3 regions of the Aeribacillus sp. FSL K6-8394 genome follow, and region 3 is predicted to be linked to each of the others. Evidence: riboswitches for the same ligand, from Rfam matches in the RefSeq annotation. Region 3 holds a riboswitch; each other region holds the start of a gene.
What was found. A riboswitch is a leader RNA that binds a small molecule or an ion and turns the genes downstream of it on or off. The one in region 3 is predicted to bind cobalamin.

Region 1 (2,268 bases), 670 kb from region 3:
GGAACAATCATATGGCTCTCATTCCCTACGATCCTTTTTCTGAGATTAATCAATTTAGACGAAATATGAACCGCATTTTTTCTGAAAGCTTTCCGCATTTTTTTGAAAACTTTGAGACTATGAATACCCCCCGGCTTGATATTCATGAAACAGCTAATGAAGTAATTGTTACATGTGATTTGCCCGGCCTTGAAAAAAAGGAAGACGTTGACATTCATCTTGATCGCAACGTTCTTACGATCAGCGGCACAATTCAAAGAAGCAAAGAAGTAAAGGAAGAAGAAATGCATAGACGCGAACGGTTTGTAGGGCGGTTTCACCGCGCTGTTGCATTGCCGGCAAATGTAAAAGAAGAAGAAGTGAGCGCGACATATAAAAATGGCGTTTTGGAAATCCGTATTCCAAAACAAATCGAAAACAGCAAAAAGAAAATTGATATTCAGTTTCATTAATTGTTTCGTGAGGTTGCAAAATTTCAATCAGCCTCACTTTTTTATTGCAATTTTCGCCAAGTACGATTATGATGAATATATAACATCAAAAATCTATATATTGTGTAATCAAGAACAATTAAATACTATATATTGAAAACCTAACGACAAAGGTGCTGTTTTCAGCTTAAAAGGGAATCCGGTGAGAATCCGGAACTGTCCCCGCAACTGTGAGTGCTACGAAATGAATAATCCACTGTACGTTTCGTATGGGAAGGATTCAAAGTAGGATGAAGCACGAGTCAGGAGACCTGCCTTTGTCTGAACGTTTCTAATTCTTCGGGGGTTGGGAAGATGAAACGATGGTTTGAATGGAGTAGTTTCGCCTTGTAAACTGCCTCCCTTTTAATCATCGTTTGATCCGCTCAGCTTCCTGAGCGGTTTTTTATTTTGATAAGGAGGATGTTTGATGAATATTACGAAAGCATTAAATCTATGCGAGGTTTTTCAAAATCATTTTAACAGGAGCGATTGGGAGCTTTATCTAAGGCAGCTTGAAAAAAAGTTTCCAACCCTTTCCTTTCATGAATACAGCGAGAGAGTGTCGACAACCCTACAATACCAGCAGATTGATGATCTTGAAAAATTTACAAACCTGCTGATTATTGAAGCTTTAGCAAACATTTCGGAAAGTGAGCCGGATTGGACTTTTTTAGCTGCACACGTATTTCTTGAAAAAATTTACTATGAAGCGAGCCAAAACAGAAATTACAACCAACCGGGCTACGGCGATTTTTATTTGTTAATCGAAACATTAACCGATCTTGGAATCTACAGCCCTCTTTTGCTAGAGCATTATTCAAAAGAGGAAATTATGGAGCTGGGAAATGCCATTGATCCTGAGAAGGACAAGCTGTTTACATACATCGGATTAAGGACTCTTTACGACCGGTATTTAGCTAAAGATTTTCATAAACGAACATTTGAGCTTCCACAGGAACGTTTTATGATCATCGCTATGACGTTAATGATCAACGAGCATCCGTCCAAACGTTTGCATCTTGTAAAGGAAGCGTATTGGGCATTGAGCCATTTATATATGACGGTTGCAACACCGACATTGGCTAATGCAGGAAAATCAGTCGGTCAGCTTTCAAGCTGCTTTATTGATACGGTAGACGACAGCCTTCAAGGCATTTATGATTCGAACACTGATATTGCCAATGTTTCTAAAAGCGGCGGAGGCATTGGAGTTTATTTAGGGAAAATCAGAAGCCGCGGAAGCGATATCCGGGGGTTCAAAGGAGTTTCATCAGGTGTCATTCCTTGGATGAAGCAATTAAATAATACGGCAGTGAGCGTCGACCAGCTCGGCCAAAGAAAAGGAGCAATTGCCGTTTATTTGGATGTTTGGCATAAAGATATTTTCGCCTTCCTAGATGCAAAATTAAATAACGGAGATGAACGGCTGCGCACCCATGATTTATTTACAGGTGTATGCATTCCTGACCTATTTATGGAGCAAGTTGAAAAGCGCGGGGACTGGTATTTGTTCGATCCCCACGAAGTTCGCAAAGTCATGGGATTCAGTCTGGAAGATTATTATGATGAAGAAAAAGGTAACGGCAGCTTTCGGGAAAAATATTTTGAGTGCGTGAATCATCCTTCCTTATCTAAAGAAAAAGTGCCTGCGATTGAAATAATGAAACGGATTATGATCAGCCAGCTTGAAACGGGAACGCCTTTTATGTTTTATCGGGATGAAGTGAATCGAAAAAACGCAAACAAGCATGCCGGCATGATTTATTGCAGCAATTTATGCACAGAAATTGCGCAA
Region 2 (2,268 bases), 2.2 Mb from region 3:
TGCATAGTCGCTCATAAAGTCAGACGATGTTAAAAGTTTGATGTCATTCGAATGGTCAATAAACAATGTTTCCAAAAGAACCGCAGGCATTTTTGTTTCTCTTAACACGTGAAAATTGGCGCTTTTTTTGCCCCGATCCTTTACGCTATATTTCGGACCGATTACGCTCATAATATGATTATGAATGATGGAACGGTATTGGATCGTTCTTGGAGAGGCCCCTCCGTTATAAACATAGCTTTCAAAACCTGTTCCTCCGCCGGCATTAATATGAATGGAACAGAAAAAATCAACATTCTCTCGGTTAGCCATGGATGATCTTTCTGACAAACCGACTGTTCGATCGTCTGTGCGCGTCATGAGCACGTTGACTTGGTAATGTTCAAGTAAATGTTGTCTTGCCAAGAGGGCAATAGTCAACGTAAAATCTTCTTCCTCATAATTTCTATAGGTTGCGCCGGGATCGCTTCCTCCGTGGCCAGGGTCTAAAAGAACGGTTGTCACTGCAATATCCTCCTTCGTTTTCAAACATCCAATTCGCTTGTCTGCAAATATTTTATTCAAGTAATGGAAAGGAAGTTCAAAAAAATTTTATTTTTAGCGAAAACTGTATCGAAATCCAAAACATTTAGGTTAATTTGTCGATTTTTTGCATTTTCTTCCTACCAGAATTCAATCAAATCATGTATAATACATTTCGTCATAACATTATACCGAAAAGCAAACAGGTGCCGGCACATAGCTGCCAGCTTAAAAGGGAAGTTTGGTGAAAATCCAACGCGGTCCCGCCACTGTGAATGGGAGCAACCTGAAAATGCCACTGTGTCTACGGGAAGGTTCAGGGAGCGATGACCATGAGCCAGGAGACCTGCCTGTTTGAACACGCCTAAAAACCCTACGAGGATAGGGAGGTGTTTGAAAACAGAACAAAGCGATATGCTTGTTTTCAGACATCTTCTTATCAAAAAAAGAAGATGTTTTTTATTGGAGGAGGAAAATGATGAAAAAATTATCTGCACTATTTTTAGCCTTATTACTTCTATTTGGAATTACGGCTGGATGCGGCCAACAAAATACATCAGAGCCGTCTGAAAACAAAAGCAATCAAAAGACGGAAGAGACGGCTTCACAATTTCCGGTGAAGGTCAAGGACGGTTTAGGAAATGAGGTGACGATAAGCGAAAAACCGGAGCGGATTGTTTCGCTAATTCCAAGCAATACTGAAATTGCCTATGCTTTAGGGTTGGGTGAACAAATTGTCGGTGTAAGTGATAATGACAACTATCCGGAAGATGTTCAAAACAAAGAAAAGGTTGGCGGGATGGAATTTAATGTTGAAAAAATTATTTCTTTAAAACCGGATCTTGTTTTAGCGCATGCTTCCAGCGCCCATAACTCGCAGGAAGGGCTGAAGCAGCTGAAAGATGCAGGAATAAATGTTTTTGTAGTCGAAGATGCCCAATCATTTGATAAAGTGTATGACTCCATCCAAACAATCGGCAAAATTACAGGGACAAGTGACAAAGCCGAAGATATTGTGGCTGAGATGAAAACGAAACTGGCGGATATTCAAGAAAAAGGAAAAACGATTCCGGATGATCAAAAAGTGTCTGTTTTTGTCGAAGTGAATCCCGCACCACAAATCTATACGACGGGAAAAGGAACGTTTATGGATGAAATGCTAACGATCATTGGAGCAAAAAATGCAGCGGGCGATCAAGAAGGCTGGCCGCAAATGACGGAAGAAGCCGTTGTAAAACTGAACCCAGACGTCATTGTGACGACATACGGCTATTACGTCGATAAAGCTGTTGACCAGGTGTTGGCACGCAAAGGATGGGAAAATGTATCAGCGGTGAAAAATAAACGGGTTTACGATGTGCATTCCGACTTGGTGAGCCGCCCAGGCCCAAGATTGGTTGAAGGAGTAGAAGAACTTGCGAAAGCAATTTATCCGGATGTCTACAAAAAATAAACATGTGGTCGCCTATACGGCGACCGCTTGTTTTCTTATTTTTTCCGTCTTTTTAGGAATTTCTATCGGAACGTTTCACATCACGTTTAAGGATATTTTCCAAATAATTTTCAATCAACTGTTTCATACCGGTTTGGCGCCGGACATTGATGAAAGCATGAAAAGCATTGTGCTTGATATTCGACTTCCTCGTGTCGTTTTAGCCGGACTTGTCGGAGCCTCGCTTGCAATGGCGGGGGCTTGTTATCAAGGGCTTTTGCAAAACCCTTTGGCAGATCCTTATACGCTCGGTG
Region 3 (2,268 bases):
AGGTACATGAAGCAAGCTGCATGAAGGCTGAATGATCAATCTATCAATATCTACATATTGTGCAAGATCATCGATTTCCTTAGCTTTTGATACTAAGGATGCTTTCCAAATGTTGCGGCCGTCGATCAAACCAGCTGCGAGAATTTTGTCTTTCGGAAAGCCGAACGTTTTGATGTTCGACAGATTGACGCCATGATCATGTACAAAGTCCAGGCCAATTGCAGCGACAGGAAGAGACACGATTTCTTGATAATGGGTTATACTTTCAAAGTATGTTTGCAAAATGATATTTAACGAAGGAAGTGCTTTGTGGAAAGCATCGTATACCTCTTTAAACAAAGGAATCGATGAATCATCCAGCTCCTGTACAAGAATCGGTTCATCAATTTGCACCCATTTCGCACCGGCCTGAGCAAGTTCCGTCAACAATTGGACGTAAACAGGAATTAAAGCAGACAAATGTTTATGAAAATCGTGTTGATTGTATTGTTTTGCCAGCTTTAAAAAAGTAATCGGACCTAGCAAAACCGGTTTTGCTTCAATATTCAGCTCGTTTTTCGCTTCCTGAAAAAGTTCAAGCAGACGGTTCTTTACTAACGCCGGCGTTTTATTTTCAAGCTCCGGAACAATATAATGGTAGTTTGTGTTGAACCATTTGGTCATTTCCATTGCTTCTGCTTCATCAGAGCCTCTAGCCATTGCAAAATATGTTTTTAATGAAGTCGGCTCCATATGCTGGAATCTAGAAGGAATATACCCAAACATAAAAGCAGTATCGAGGACGTGGTCATATAATGAAAAATCTCCGACAGGAATCAGGTCTATTCCTTTTTCCTTCTGTTTTTTCAGATTGAGAAGACGTATATCTTTTAATGTTTCCTCCAAGCTGCTTTCTGAAATGTTTCCGTTCCAAAATGATTCCAGCGCTCTTTTCCATTCTCTTCTTTCACCAATTCTTGGATAGCCAAGATTTGAACTAATTAATGTCAATATTGACACCCCCATTTGATTTGTATCTCAACACATAATAAAAAACCCTCTTTTTACGCGTAAAAGAGGGAATTGTGGACTCTAACTCGTGTTGAGATACATGTAGGGCTTAAATCTCAACATGGCTTCATCACTCCTCCCTATGACGCGTAGGTGGCAGTGCATACAACAGGCAGGTCTCCTGACTTAGGATCATCGCTTTCGATCCTCCTTCCCATTTCAAAATTGAAACAGTGGATGTTGGCCGAAAGCTCCCCATCACAGTGGCGCGACCGTGTTGGAATTTCACCAATCTTCCCTTTTAAGCGCATATTGCTGATGAAATATGACGCACCTGCTGCTTGGAACACTATATGAAACTATAATTATCAGAATAGATGATTTTTTTTGTTTTTTCAATCCCTATTTTTTAAGTTCAGAAAAGTGCTGCCCTATTTTGGGAAATCAATGGACAGAAGCAGGAATTCGCATACAAATTGTGTGTTTAGAGGGTCGTTTTAAAATTTAATTTTTCTAATAACGTAAATTTGAAAAATTTTGTTGTTTACAATACAGGATCGTTGCAGTGAATAGTTTGAGATTCGATGGTAAAATTAGGTGCTTGGAGCCTTCACTGAAAAAGGAGCTATAAAAAACGTATTTTTCAATACGAATCATTTGAAAGAGCAGCATTTTCATGTTAATACTTGGATTGGAAGAAGTGTGATTTTTCAAAAAATAAGTGGGATTATAGAAAGGATGATTATGTTGAACGACATTATCAAAACCATTTTAAATCACCGTTCCGTTCGTCATTTTGAGGATCGGCCTTTGACAGATGAGCAAATCCGATTAATTGTCGAATGCGCCCAAGCCGCTTCAACTTCAAGTTACATGCAAGCCTATTCCATTATCGGGGTGAAAAATATACAAACGAAAAAAAAGCTCGCTGAACTGGCAGGAAACCAAGCTTACGTAGAGAAGAGCGGACATTTATTTATTTTTTGCGCTGATTTGCACCGTCATGAAGTCATTGGTGAAATGGAAGGCAAAAATGTAGAAGATTCATTGAGGAGCACTGAAAAATTTATGGTAGCTCTCATTGATGCTGCACTGGCCGCTCAAAATGCTGCGTTGGCGGCTGAGTCAATGGGACTCGGCATTTGCTACATCGGAGGCATCCGCAATAATTTAGAAGAAGTATCAAAGCTGTTGAAAATTCCAAACAAGGTCATCCCTCTTTTTGCATTAACTGTCGGCTACCCTGCAAAAGAAACGGCGAAAAAACCAAGAATACCT

Region 1: it holds a riboswitch for cobalamin, as region 3 does, so the genes downstream of both, NSR00_RS09140 (ribonucleoside-diphosphate reductase subunit alpha) here and metE (5-methyltetrahydropteroyltriglutamate--homocysteine S-methyltransferase) in region 3, are expected to answer to the same signal.
Region 2: it holds a riboswitch for cobalamin, as region 3 does, so the genes downstream of both, NSR00_RS01755 (ABC transporter substrate-binding protein) here and metE (5-methyltetrahydropteroyltriglutamate--homocysteine S-methyltransferase) in region 3, are expected to answer to the same signal.

The regions. Positions count from the first base shown of each region.
Region 1 covers NZ_JBBPAA010000001.1:1,929,705-1,931,972, forward strand. Annotated here, with positions in the region: gene NSR00_RS09135 (Hsp20/alpha crystallin family protein) at 12-452, shown strand; cobalamin riboswitch at 586-764, shown strand; gene NSR00_RS09140 (ribonucleoside-diphosphate reductase subunit alpha) at 901-2,268, shown strand, end outside.
Region 2 covers NZ_JBBPAA010000001.1:389,449-391,716, forward strand. Annotated here, with positions in the region: gene NSR00_RS01750 (N-acetylmuramoyl-L-alanine amidase) at 1-504, opposite strand, end outside; cobalamin riboswitch at 710-890, shown strand; gene NSR00_RS01755 (ABC transporter substrate-binding protein) at 1,001-1,975, shown strand; gene NSR00_RS01760 (FecCD family ABC transporter permease) at 1,938-2,268, shown strand, end outside.
Region 3 covers NZ_JBBPAA010000001.1:2,598,170-2,600,437, reverse strand. Annotated here, with positions in the region: gene metE (5-methyltetrahydropteroyltriglutamate--homocysteine S-methyltransferase) at 1-993, opposite strand, end outside; cobalamin riboswitch at 1,145-1,343, opposite strand; gene nfsA (oxygen-insensitive NADPH nitroreductase) at 1,738-2,268, shown strand, end outside.